DNA from 3 places in the Herbiconiux flava genome. Region 2 is predicted to be linked to each of the others. Evidence: predicted binding sites of a transcription regulator. Region 2 holds the regulator's gene; each other region holds the start of a gene.
The links. Region 2 encodes HrcA, which represses chaperone genes, less so after heat shock. Its sites were predicted from a motif close to TTNGCACTCGNNNNNNNCGAGTGCNAA; they were not measured.

Region 1 (4,119 bases), 520 kb from region 2:
TTGACCGCGTCGTAGGACTCTGCGCCGTAGCTGAAGTCCTTCAGGTCGGGGTTCACACCGAGCAGCTTCGCCTTGAAGGCGTCGTCGGCCAGCACGCCGGGCAGGGTGCCCTTCGCGCAGTTCAGCACGCCCTCTTCGAAGTCGGCCGAGTAGTCGGCGAGGTTGCCGTCGACGAAGTAGACCTTGCTGCCGTCGAAGCCCTTGGTTCCGACGAGCTCGGGGATGATGACCTTGGTCTGGTCGAAGGCGATCAGCGCGATGGCGTCGGGGTCTTCGGCCACGACGGCGTCGATCTGAGCGCTGAACTGGCTGTCACCCTCGTTGAACGCCTCGGAGGCGACGACGGTGCCACCGGCGGCCTCGACGGCCTTGGAGACGTTCTCCTCCAGGCCCGAGCCGTAGGCGTCGTTCAGGTAGATGATGCCGACGTTGGTCGCGCCGTCGTTGACGATCAGGTTGCCGAGCACGCGGCCCTGCAGAACGTCGGACGGTGCGGTGCGGAAGTAGTACCCGCCGTCGGCGTAGGTCGAGAAGTCGGGCGAGGTGTTCGCCGGCGACACCTGGACGACCTGCGCACCGGTCACCTGGTCGATGAAGGTGAACGAGACACCCGACGACGCGGCGCCGACGATGCCGGCGACGCCCTGGCTGAGCAGGTCGGTGGCCGACTGGGTCGCGATGTCGGTGGTGGTGTCACCCGAGTCGCGGTGGATGACCTCGGCGTTGCCGCCCAGGATGCCCGACGCGGACGCGTTGATCTCGTCGATGGCGAGGTCGACACCGGCGATCTCGGGCGGGCCGAGGTAGGCCAGCGAGCCCGTGGTCGGCAGGATCGAGCCGAGCTTGAGCTTGGTCTCGCGGGTCTGCGCCGTCTCGGGTGCGACGGGCGTGATGTCGGCCGCTGCGGTCGCAGCGTCGGGGCCGCAGAGTGCTGCCGCCGCGGTGGTCTCTCCGCCGTCGCTCGCGGGCGTCGACGCGCACGAGGCCAGCAGCAGGGCCGTGGCGCTGAACGCGGCTACGCCGGCAACGATCGAGAGGGGCTTCGAGCGCGAGGCCGTGGCCTTCGCAAATACGCTCATGGTGCTCCTTATGTGAATGTGTGCAGTTTCTCGGCAGACTCGAAGAATCGGCCGTTCCATCACGCTATGCGGTGATCGGCACCGGGACAATACGCCCGTGTTACAGGCGTGTAACACAGGACAATCGTTATCTCGCGGTGACCTGGGGAGCGCTCTCAGCGCCGCGCGGCCCGGGCCATGTCGACGATCAGCACCAGCACGGCGACCCAGACGACGGCGAAGCCCGCCCAGCGCTCCGGCGGCATGGGCTCGTGCAGCACGAAGACCCCGATGGCGAACTGCAGGATGGGCGCCACGAACTGGATGAAGCCCACGTAGGCCAGCGGCAGTCGCCGCGTCGCCGAGGCGAACATCAGCAACGGCACGGCGGTGGCGACGCCCGAGAGCAGCATCAGGCCCGTGTGCACCGGACTGACGGTGCCGAACACCAGGCCGCCCGGCAGCATCGAGACGACGATCAGCTGCACGGTCGCGAGCGGGGCGAGCCAGGCGGTCTCGAGGGACAGTCCGCTGACCGCGTCCACCCGGGGGCCGACGTGCTTCTTGACCAGACCGTAGGTGCCGAAGGAGGCCGCCAGCACGAGGGCGAGCCACGGCACCGTGCCGTGCCCGACGGCCAGCACGAGCACGGCGACGAGGCTGATCCCGATGGCGGCCCACTGGAGCATCCTGAGCTTCTCGCGCAGCACGAGCACGCTGAGCAGCACGGTGACGATCGGATTGATGAAGTAGCCGAGGGAGGTCTCGACGACCTGACCCGAGAGCGTGCCGAGGATGTAGGTCTGCCAGTTGATGTAGATCAGGAGGCCCGCCAGCGCCATCAGGAACAGCAGCCGGGGCTGCCGGGCGATAGCCAGGAAGGGCCGCCAGCCGCGCGTGACCGTGAGCAGCAGTGCGCAGAACACCAGCGAGAACAGGATGCGCCAGGCGACGATCTCGAACGCGCCGGCCGGCTGCATGAGGAGGAAGTAGAGGGGGAGGACGCCCCACAGCACGTAGGCCCCGACGGCGTAGAGCAGACCGGCGCGGAAGGTGAGCGCGGGGGCGGAACGGTCGGGCACCGCGTCAGCCTACCCCTGCGCCGCGACCCGCAGAGGCGGCTGCGGGCCCGGGAACGGCAGAACCCCGGATGGCCAGGCCACCCGGGGTTCTGCGTGAAGAAGGATGCGTCAGCGGACGACGACCGCGAGCACGTCGCGGGCCGAGAGCACGAGCAGGTCTTCTCCGCCGTACTTCACCTCGGTTCCGCCGTACTTGGAGTAGATGACCTTGTCGCCGACGGCGACGTCGAGCGGGATGCGGTTGCCGTTGTCGTCGATGCGGCCGGGGCCGACGGCGACGACTTCGCCCTCCTGGGGCTTCTCCTTGGCGGTGTCAGGGATGACGAGACCGGAAGCAGTGGTCTGCTCAGCTTCGACCTGCTTGATGACGATGCGATCCTCGAGCGGCTTGATGGAGACCGACACGGTTGACCTCTTCTTTCTCAGTTACAAAAACGTCTGGTTAGCACCCTCACTCCGAGAGTGCTAAATCGAGTTTAGAGGCTTCATTGGCACTCCCGCAACGCGAGTGCCAACAATCGGCCCACGCTTGGTAGCGTGGCCGGATGGACTCCGCCGAGCTGTCGCTGCTGCTGACCACGGAGGGGCTCCGGCTCGTCGACTCCCTTCCCGAGTACTCCGCGAAGGGCGCGGTGCAGCAGGTCGCCGCCCTGCGGAAGGCGGGCCACTCCCCCGAGCTCGTGGCCGCCGCGCTCACCCAGTCGCGCCTGCGGCAGAAGGCCAGGGCGAAGTTCGGCGGCTTCGCCGACCGGCTGCTCTACACCCAGGCCGGCCTCGAGCAGGCCACCCGGCTCAAGGTCGCCGCCCTGCACGCGGGCCGCTTCCGCGACGCCGGCGTGCGGCGGGTGGCCGACCTCGGCTGCGGCCTGGGGGCGGATGCGCTGGCCATCGCCGCCCTCGGCATCCCCGTGCTGGCCGTCGAACGCGACGAGGTCACCGCCGCGCTGGCCGCCTACAACCTCGCCGCCTTCCCCGACGTCGAGGTGGTGCACGCCGACGCGGAGAGCGTCTCGCTCGAGGGCGTCGACGCGGTCTACCTCGACCCCGCCCGGCGCACTGCGGGCACCGGCGAGACCTCGCGGCTCACCCGGCCCGACGACTACTCCCCCTCGGTCGGCTTCGCGTTCGGGCTGGGCGAGCGGATGCCCGTGGGCGTCAAGCTCGGACCGGGCTTCGATCGCGAGCAGATCCCGGGCTCCGCCGAGGCGCAGTGGGTCTCGGTCGACGGGCAGCTCGTCGAGATGGGGCTCTGGTTCGGGGCGCTCGCCCGTTCCGGAGTGCGGCGCTCGGCGCTCGTGGTGCGCGAGGGCGGATCGGCCGAGCTGACCGCTGCGGCCGACAGCGTGGACGCGGAGGTGCGGCCGCTCGGGGAGTTCGTCTACGAGCCCGACGGCTCGATCATCCGCGCCCGGCTGATCGGGGCACTGGCCGAACGCCTCGATGCCGGCATGCTCTCGGCCGGTATCGCGTATCTCACGGCCGACTCGGTGGTCGAGACGCCCTTCGCGTCGGCCTTCCGCGTGCGCGAGCGGCTGCCGGCGAGCGAGACGGCGCTCAAGCGGGCGCTGCGCGAGCGGCGGATCGGCACGCTCGAGATCAAGAAGCGCGGGGTCGACGTCGACCCGGCCGCGCTGCGCACCCGGCTGTCGCTGAAGGGCCCGGAGTCGGCGACCCTCATCCTCACCCGGGTCGACGGCGCGCACGAGGCGCTGCTCGTCGACCGGGTGGGCTGAGGGCTCGCCGCCTCGCTCGGCGGCTCGAGCGGCTCGAGCGGTTCGGCGGCTCGAGCGGTTCGGCGGCTCGAGCGGCCTAGTAGTAGGTGCCCGAGGTGCCCGCGATCGCGATGGCGAGCACCACGAACACGATGTAGAAGATCACGAGCAGCACGCCGAGACCCGTGAACACATAGCTCAGGATGAGGCCTGCCTTCGCGAGCCCCCGCCCCTGCTCGCCGGTGCGGTCGATCTGCTTCAAGGCGA
Region 2 (4,119 bases):
AGCGAGCGCACCGTGCGCTGGATCGAGCCGGAGCCGTGGCAGATGTCGCAGGTGACAGGAGCGGTGCCCGGGGCGCAGCACGAGCCGTTGCAGGTCTCGCAGAGCACGGCGGTGTCGACCTCGAGGTCGCGATGGGTGCCGAAGATGACCTCGCCGAGGTCGACCTCGACGCGCAGCAGCGCATCCTGACCCCGCTCGGCACGGGACTTCGGGCCACGGCTGCCGCCGCCCTGCCCGCCGAAGAAGGTCTCGAAGATGTCGCCGAAGCCGCCGAAGCCCTGGGCGCCCGCACCGCCGAAGCCCTGCTGCGGGCCGCGGTCGTAGTCGCGTCGCTGACCCGGGTCGCTCAGCACGTCGTAGGCATGGGTGACCGCCTTGAACGTCTCCTGGGCCTCGGGGCTCGGGTTGACGTCGGGGTGCAGCTCGCGGGCGAGCCGGCGGTAGGCCTTCTTGATCTCTTCGGGAGTCGCGTCGCGCGAGACGCCGAGCACGTCGTAATGGTCAGCCACCAGGGGCTTCTCCTTCGTTGTCGTCCGGAAGTCGTGGAGGGTCGGGGGTCGGGTCGCCGGTCAGCTCGCGCTGCCGGTCTCGCCGAGGGTTCGGGAGAGGTAGCGCGCGACAGCGCGCACCGCGGAGATGTTGCTGGAGTAGTCCATGCGGGTCGGGCCGAGCACGCCGAGGCGCGAGATGGCGCTGCCGATGCCGGTGTAGCCGCTCGCGAGGATGGAGGTCTCGCCGAGGCCGAACGACTCGTTCTCACGGCCGATCGAGACGAGGAGACCGCGCTGGTCGGCCTCGAGCTCGCTGAACAGGCGCAGCAGCACGACCTGCTCCTCGACCGCCTCGAGCACGGGCAGGATGCTGCCGTGGAAGTCGCCTTCGGTGCGCACCAGGTTGGCGGCGCCGGCGATCAGCAGCTTCTCCTGGCGGTTCGCCGAGACCTGCTCCTTCAGCGTGGCCGCGACGACGGATGCGGTGGCCGCCAGCTCGGCCGGGAAGCGCTCGGGCACGCCGTCGAGGGCACCCGCCGCCTCGACCAGGCCCCTGCCCCCGACCGCCTCGTTGAAGCGCTGGCGGAGCTCGCCGATGAGGCTGTCGTCGATGTCGGTCGGCACGTCTACGATGCGCTGCTCGACGTGGCCGGCGTCGGTGATGATCACCGTCATGAGCTTGCGGGGGGCGAGGGCGACGACCTCGATGTGACGCACCCGGGCCTGGGAGCGCGACGGGTACTGCACCAGGGCGACCTGGTGGGTGAGCTGGGAGAGCAGGCGCACGGTGCGGGCGAGCACGTCGTCGACGTCGACGCTCGAGTCGAGGAAGGCCTCGATGGCGTGCCGCTGCGCCGGCGTGAGGGGTCGCACCTCGGAGAGGTGGTCGACGAACAGGCGGTAGCCCTTGTCGGTGGGCACCCGGCCGCTCGAGGTGTGCGGAGCCGTGATCAGCTCCTCCTCTTCGAGCAGGGCCATGTCGTTGCGGATGGTGGCCGCCGAGACGCCGAAGGAGTGTCGCTCGGCGATGCTCTTGGAACCGACGGGCTCGCGGGAGGCGACGTAGTCCTGCACGATCACGCGGAGCACTTCGAGGCTGCGTTCGGAGACCATGTCGACCACCTCCCTTTTGGCACTCAGACGGCTGGAGTGCCAATCATATCGCGCCGGGACCGACAACCGGCTGGGGACGCGGGGAGACACAGTGAGCGAAAATCATTGCTCGGCCCCTGGGCTACCGCTATCTTGTCTCGTGTACCACCCCGTCCATCCGTCTGAAAGGCGCGAGACAATGACCGACCCCAACGCAACGCCGAACGATCCGGCCGCAGGCCAGCCGACGCCGCCTTCGGGTCAGCCCACGCCCCCTCCCGGGTACCAGGCTCCTCCCCCCGGCTACCAGGCACCGCCTCCCGGGTACCAGGCTCCCCCGCCCGGCTCGGGCTACCAGCAGCCGCCCGGCTACCAGCAGGCCGCTCCGCAGGCGCCGCTCTCACCGGCCGACGACAAGCAGTGGGCGTTCCTCGCCCAGCTCGGCGGCATCCTCGGCTTCCTGCCGCCGCTGATCATCTGGCTGATCTTCAAAGATCGCGGCCCGCTCACCAACCAGGAGGGCAAGGAGTCGCTGAACTTCCAGATCTCCGTCGCGATCGCGGTCGTCGCCCTCTACATCCTGGGCACGATCCTCTCGGTGATCCTGATCGGCTTCCTGTTCTACTTCCTCGCCTGGGCGGTGCAGATCGTCGGCGTCGTGTTCGCGATCATCGCCGGTGTCAAGGTCAACGCCGGCGGCACCTACCGCTACCCGTTCACCTTCCGGTTCATCAAGTAGCGCCGACGCCGGCGGCGCCTAGGTGAGGCGCCGCACGACGGCATCGGCCAGCAGACGGCCCTTCAGGGTGAGAGCGATCTCGCCCCGGAGGGCCGTTCTGCCGTCCACGAGCCCGTCGGCGATCAGCCCGGCGACCTCCTGGCGCGCCTCGGGCGCGAGCGAGTCGGTGCGCAGCGCGCCCCGCACCCGGCTGAGCAGCAGGATGCGCTCCAGCTCCCGGATGTCGTCGTCGATGCTCTCGCGGCCGGCGGCGGGCGACTCCCCGGCGGCGATGCGCTGCGCGTAGGCGGCCGGGTGCTTGACGTTCCACCAGCGGGTGTCGCCCACGTAGCTGTGCGAACCAGGGCCGATGCCCCACCAGTCGTGCCCGACCCAGTAGCCGAGATTGTGCCGCGAGCGGGTGCCGGGGCCGGTCGAGAAGTTGCTGACCTCGTACCAGTCGTAGCCCGCGTCGCCGAGGGTCGCATCCGCCCGCTCGTACATGTCGGCCTGCAGGTCGTCGGAGGGCGCGGCGACCACGCCGCTCTTGATCTGGCGGGCGAGCTTCGTGCCCTCTTCGACGATCAGCGCGTAGGCCGAGACGTGGTCGGGCCGCTCGGCGACGACGGCGTCGAGCGAGCGCTGCCAGTCGTCGAGCGTCTCGCCGGGGGTGCCGTAGATCAGGTCGAGGCTGACCTGCAGGCCCGCCTCCTTCGCCCAGCGCACCACGTCGGGGATGCGCTCGGGGTCGTGCGTGCGCTCGAGGGTGGCCAGCACGCTCGGCACGGCCGACTGCATGCCGAAGCTGACCCGCGTGAAGCCGGCATCGGCGAGCGTCTGAAGATACGCGGCGTCGACGGAGTCGGGGTTCGCCTCGGTGGTGATCTCGGCGTCGGGGGCGAAGCCCCAGGTGTCGCGGGCAGCGTGCAGCATGCCGGCGAGCTGGTGGGCGGGCAGCAGCGTCGGGGTGCCGCCGCCGAAGAACACCGTCGAGATCGGCCGCGGTGCGTAGCCCGAGCGGTCGAGCACCTCGGCGCCGAAGCGCATCTCGGCGACGGCCTCCTGCCAGTAGTCGGCCTGCTTCGCCCCGCGCAGCTCGGTGGCCGTGTAGGTGTTGAAGTCGCAGTAGCCGCAGCGCACCCGGCAGAACGGCACGTGCACGTAGAGCCCGAAGTCGCGGTGGGCGGCCCCAGAGGCGCGGCCGGCCGGGGGTGGAATGAGTCCGTCGGCGGGAGCCGGGTCGCCGAGCGGGAGGACGGAGGGCACGGTCAGCGGCCGCCGGTGGGGCCGTCGGCGGCCGTCGCCGGCGCCAGGGGCACCCGCCCGGGCAGCAGCGCCCGCAGGTATCGGCGGGTGTAGCGCCACTGCATGAACCGCAGCACGGGGTAGCCGAGCCGGTAGATCCAGCTGCTCGGCCGCGAGAAGGCGCGGATGACGATCCACACCGACCCGTCGGCGAGCTGCTCGACGACGAAGCTCTCCTCGCCCGACTCGGGGTGGCCGGGCAGCGTGCCGTAGGCGAAGCCCAGGCGGCCGGGCTCGTCGACGAGGTACACCACACGAACGGGTGCCGTGACCTTCAGGCCGAACGCCGAGATGGTGAGCTCGGCCGTGGTCCCGGCCGTGACGAGCGGTGTGCCGTCTTCTCCGTAGGCCTGCTCCGGATGCACGGCCAGCGGCCCGAGCGGCACCCCCGTCTCGTCGTACCGGAGCCCCGCCCAATCGGTCTCGGACGGCGCCGGCGGCTGGATCTCCCCCACCCGGATGCCGGCCCCCCGCTGCACGCCCCACGCCATCAGCCGTGACGACGCCGCCTCG
Region 3 (4,119 bases), 400 kb from region 2:
CTGCTCCCACTTCGGCACCTTGTGCTTCGGGGCGTACGACACGACGATGGCCAGCACGAGCGGGGCGCGGTGCGCCTTCGCCACGAACTTCTCGACGTCCTTCTCCTTCGCGCCGTCGGCCTCGGCGAGGCCCCGGCCCAGGCGGCTGATGCCGTCGGCTCGCATTTCGATGACGCGCCACGGGCGCAGGCCGCTGTGGTCGGCGAGCTGGCCGGCCGCCTCGACGGCCGCGGCCACCTGGGCGGGACTGGGGGCCGCATCCGTCACCTTCGACGACGAGCGGCGGGCGAGCATCGCCTCCTTCACACCGGGCACGGCTACACGACCTCGTCGAAGGTGAGCGAGACGGAGTTCATGCAGTAGCGGTCGCCCGTCGGCGTCTGCGGTGCGTCGTCGAAGAGGTGGCCGAGGTGCGAGCCGCAGCGGGCGCAGCGCACCTCGGTGCGCACCATGCCGAGCGTGCGGTCCTCGATCAGCTCGACGGCGTCCGAGCCGGCCGGGTCGTAGAAGCTCGGCCAGCCGCAGTGCGAGTCGAACTTGGTCTCGCTGCGGAAGAGCTCGGCCGAGCAGGCCTTGCAGCGGTAGACGCCCTCGCGCTGCTCGTCGAGCAGCTCGCCCGTCCACGGGCGCTCGGTGGCGGCCTGCCGCAGCACGGCGAACTCCTCGGCCGAGAGCTCCTCGCGCCACTCGTCGTCGGACTTGGAAACCTGGTAGCTCATGATGCTCCTGCTGTAACGGGATCGGGTGATCGGGGCCGCGAACGATCATCGCAGGAATGTCTGGGTGCCGCGCGGCTATCGGCGGGCGTTGAGCTACCCGCCAATATGATGTCGGGATCGGACAGGAGGGCAGGGCATGGAGCTCAGCGAGCGGGACATCCGCATCCTCGTCTTCGAACGCAGCTGGTGGCGCCACGCCGGCGCCAAGGAACAGGCGATCCGCAAGACGTTCGGCCTCTCCTCCGCCCGCTACTATCAACTTCTCGGTGCGCTGATCGACTCCCCGGCCGCTCTCGCACACGACCCGATGCTCATCAAGAGGCTTCAGCGGGTTCGGGAGGCGCGCCTCGCAGCGCGCTCGGCCCGGCTGCTGTCGCGCGACGACTAGGACCCTGCCGCTCCATGCCACGTTTCCCCGAGGACAGCTTCGACCGCCTGCCCGCCCCGTCCGGGCGCGTGGGCGCGCATCGCGGCCCCGTGCCGCGCGGTCGGGGATGGCGCGTGCTCGCCTGGGCGGCGCTCGCGACGGTGCTGCTCGTGGGTGCGGGCATCGGCTACCTCGCGATCATCGACAACAACAACCAGTTCACGGATGCGCTGGGGGGCGCCGGCTCGTCGGAGGCCGCCACCGAGGCGCCGACCCCGACCCCCACGGTCGCGCCGGTCACCGACGGCACCAAATCGGTCACCGTCCTGAACGGCACCGAGATCGCGGGACTCGCCACCCGGGTCGGCGACGCGGCGGTCGCGAGCGGCTGGAACGTCGGATCGCGCGCCAACGCCAGCACCACCGACTTCGCGACCACCACCGTGTACTACGCCGATGCGGCGAACGAAGGGGCCGCACTCGGCCTCGCCCAGTTGCTCGGCGGGGTGCCGACCGAGCTGAACGCCTCCTTCCCGGGCGCCGACCTCACCGTGGTGCTCGGCACCGACTACGCCGGGCCCGGGCTCACCGACGCGGCGGCGCCGGCGGAGGAGGCGCCGGCGGAAGAGGCCCCGGCCGAGGACGCTCCGGTCGAGTAGCGGCGGCGTCCGCCGGTCGTGCCGGCGGGCATCATGGACCCCCTCGCGGGGCCCCGTTGTTTCGCGCACGTTTCGACCGTGTTGAGTTGCTGTCACGATGTGTCGAATTCACCCGGATCGGCCGTCGTGCTCGCCGGACCAGTGATTAGTATCTGGAAATGGGCGTGGCAACCGTGTCACTTCTGCAGAAACACAGCACTTGGGAGTAACGATGGCGAACGGAACCGTGAAGTGGTTCAACGCTGAGAAGGGCTTCGGCTTCATCACGGTCGACGGGGGCGGACAGGACGTGTTCGTGCACTACTCGGCGATCGACATGAGCGGCTACAAGGTCCTCGAGGAGGGCCAGCAGGTCGTCTTCGAGGTCGGCACCGGATCGAAGGGTCCGCAGGCGGAATCGGTCCGTCTGGCCTGACGGGTTCGATCCAGCGAGACGCCCCGCCCTTCTGGGCCGGGGCGTTTCGCCATGCCCGGCGTCGTCACAGGTTCACTTGCACTCGCGCACCCCGAGTGCCAATATTGGTTTAGCACTCATGAAGTTCGAGTGCTAACCGCTGAATCTTTGATGACGTCCAGGGAGGACGAGAAACACACATGGCAAAGATCATTGCTTTCGATGAAGAGGCCCGCCGCGGCCTCGAGCGTGGCCTGAACACGCTCGCCGATGCCGTCAAGGTCACGCTCGGCCCGCGCGGTCGCAACGTCGTCCTCGAGAAGAAGTGGGGCGCCCCCACGATCACCAACGACGGCGTGTCCATCGCCAAGGAGATCGAGCTCGACGACCCCTACGAGAAGATCGGTGCCGAGCTCGTCAAGGAGGTCGCCAAGAAGACCGACGACGTCGCGGGTGACGGAACAACCACCGCGACCGTGCTCGCTCAGGCGCTCGTCAAGGAGGGCCTCCGCAACGTGGCCGCCGGCGCCGACCCCATCAGCCTCAAGAAGGGCATCGAGAAGGCCGTCGCGGCCGTCTCCGCCGAGCTGATCAAGAACGCCAAGGAGATCGAGACCAAGGAAGAGATCGCCGCCACCGCGTCGATCTCCGCCGCCGACCCCGAGATCGGCGCCATCATCGCCGAGGCCATCGACAAGGTCGGCAAGGAGGGTGTCGTCACCGTCGAGGAGTCGAACACCTTCGGCACCGAGCTCGAGCTGACCGAGGGCATGCGCTTCGATAAGGGCTACCTGTCGGCGTACTTCGTCACCGACCCCGAGCGTCAGGAAGCGGTCTTCGAAGACCCCTACATCCTGATCGTCAACTCGAAGGTCTCGAACATCAAGGACCTGCTGCCGATCGTCGACAAGGTCATCCAGACCGGCAAGCAGCTCCTCATCATCGCTGAGGACGTCGACGGCGAGGCCCTGGCCACGCTCGTCGTGAACAAGATCCGTGGCATCTTCAAGTCGGTCGCCGTCAAGGCTCCCGGCTTCGGCGACCGTCGCAAGGCGCAGCTGCAGGACATCGCGATCCTCACCGGCGGCCAGGTCATCTCCGAGGAGGTCGGCCTCAAGCTCGAGAACGTCTCCCTCGACCTGCTCGGCCAGGCCCGCAAGGTCGTCATCACGAAGGACGAGACCACCATCGTCGAGGGTGCCGGCGACGCCGACGCCATCGCCGGCCGCGTGGCTCAGATCCGTGCCGAGATCGAGAACACCGACAGCGACTACGACCGTGAGAAGCTCCAGGAGCGTCTCGCCAAGCTCGCCGGCGGTGTCGCGGTCATCAAGGCCGGTGCCGCCACCGAGGTCGAGCTGAAGGAGCGCAAGCACCGCATCGAAGACGCCGTGCGCAACGCCAAGGCCGCCGTCGAAGAGGGCATCGTCGCCGGTGGTGGCGTCGCCCTCATCCAGGCCGGCAAGACCGCGTTCGCGAACCTCGACCTCGTCGGTGACGAGGCCACCGGTGCGAACATCGTCAAGGTCGCCATCGAGGCGCCCCTGAAGCAGATCGCCTTCAACGCCGGCATGGAGCCGGGTGTCGTCGCCGCCAAGGTGCGCGAGCTCGACTACGGCTGGGGCCTGAACGCCGCGACCGGTGAGTACGTCGACCTCCTGGCCGCCGGCATCATCGACCCGGCCAAGGTCACCCGCTCGGCGCTGCAGAACGCCGCGTCGATCGCCGGCCTCTTCCTCACCACCGAGGTCGTCGTCGCCGAGAAGCCCGAGAAGAACCCGGCTCCGGCCGGCGACCCCACGGGCGGCATGGACTTCTAGTCCGCACGGGGTGCCGCGGCCCGCGCCGCGTCACCCCACCCGCGGCTCGCGCCGCACGCACCACTGCACCACTGCACTACCCCACAGGGCGGCTCCTCCGGGAGCCGCCCTTCTGCGTTCCCCGACGGTCCTTCGCCGCTCGGATCTCAGCCCGCGGGTG

Region 1: groES (co-chaperone GroES) is a predicted target of HrcA. The motif match lies at 2,629-2,655, and genes of this name have one in related genera.
Region 3: groL (chaperonin GroEL) is a predicted target of HrcA. The motif match lies at 2,270-2,296, and genes of this name have one in related genera.

The regions. Positions count from the first base shown of each region.
Region 1 covers NZ_JACCBM010000001.1:1,540,077-1,544,195, reverse strand. Annotated here, with positions in the region: gene BJ984_RS07485 (ABC transporter substrate-binding protein) at 1-1,079, opposite strand, end outside; gene rarD (EamA family transporter RarD) at 1,235-2,140, opposite strand; gene groES (co-chaperone GroES) at 2,249-2,545, opposite strand; gene BJ984_RS07470 (class I SAM-dependent methyltransferase) at 2,686-3,873, shown strand; gene BJ984_RS19055 (DUF4190 domain-containing protein) at 3,950-4,119, opposite strand, start outside.
Region 2 covers NZ_JACCBM010000001.1:2,057,957-2,062,075, reverse strand. Annotated here, with positions in the region: gene dnaJ (molecular chaperone DnaJ) at 1-509, opposite strand, end outside; gene hrcA (heat-inducible transcriptional repressor HrcA) at 570-1,604, opposite strand; gene BJ984_RS09975 (DUF4870 domain-containing protein) at 1,783-2,322, shown strand; gene hemW (radical SAM family heme chaperone HemW) at 2,341-3,567, opposite strand; gene BJ984_RS09965 (DUF1990 family protein) at 3,570-4,119, opposite strand, start outside.
Region 3 covers NZ_JACCBM010000001.1:1,657,797-1,661,915, forward strand. Annotated here, with positions in the region: gene BJ984_RS08055 (nitroreductase family protein) at 1-315, opposite strand, end outside; gene msrB (peptide-methionine (R)-S-oxide reductase MsrB) at 318-719, opposite strand; gene BJ984_RS08065 (DUF3263 domain-containing protein) at 856-1,107, shown strand; gene BJ984_RS08070 (LytR C-terminal domain-containing protein) at 1,122-1,745, shown strand; gene BJ984_RS08075 (cold-shock protein) at 1,957-2,160, shown strand; gene groL (chaperonin GroEL) at 2,340-3,959, shown strand.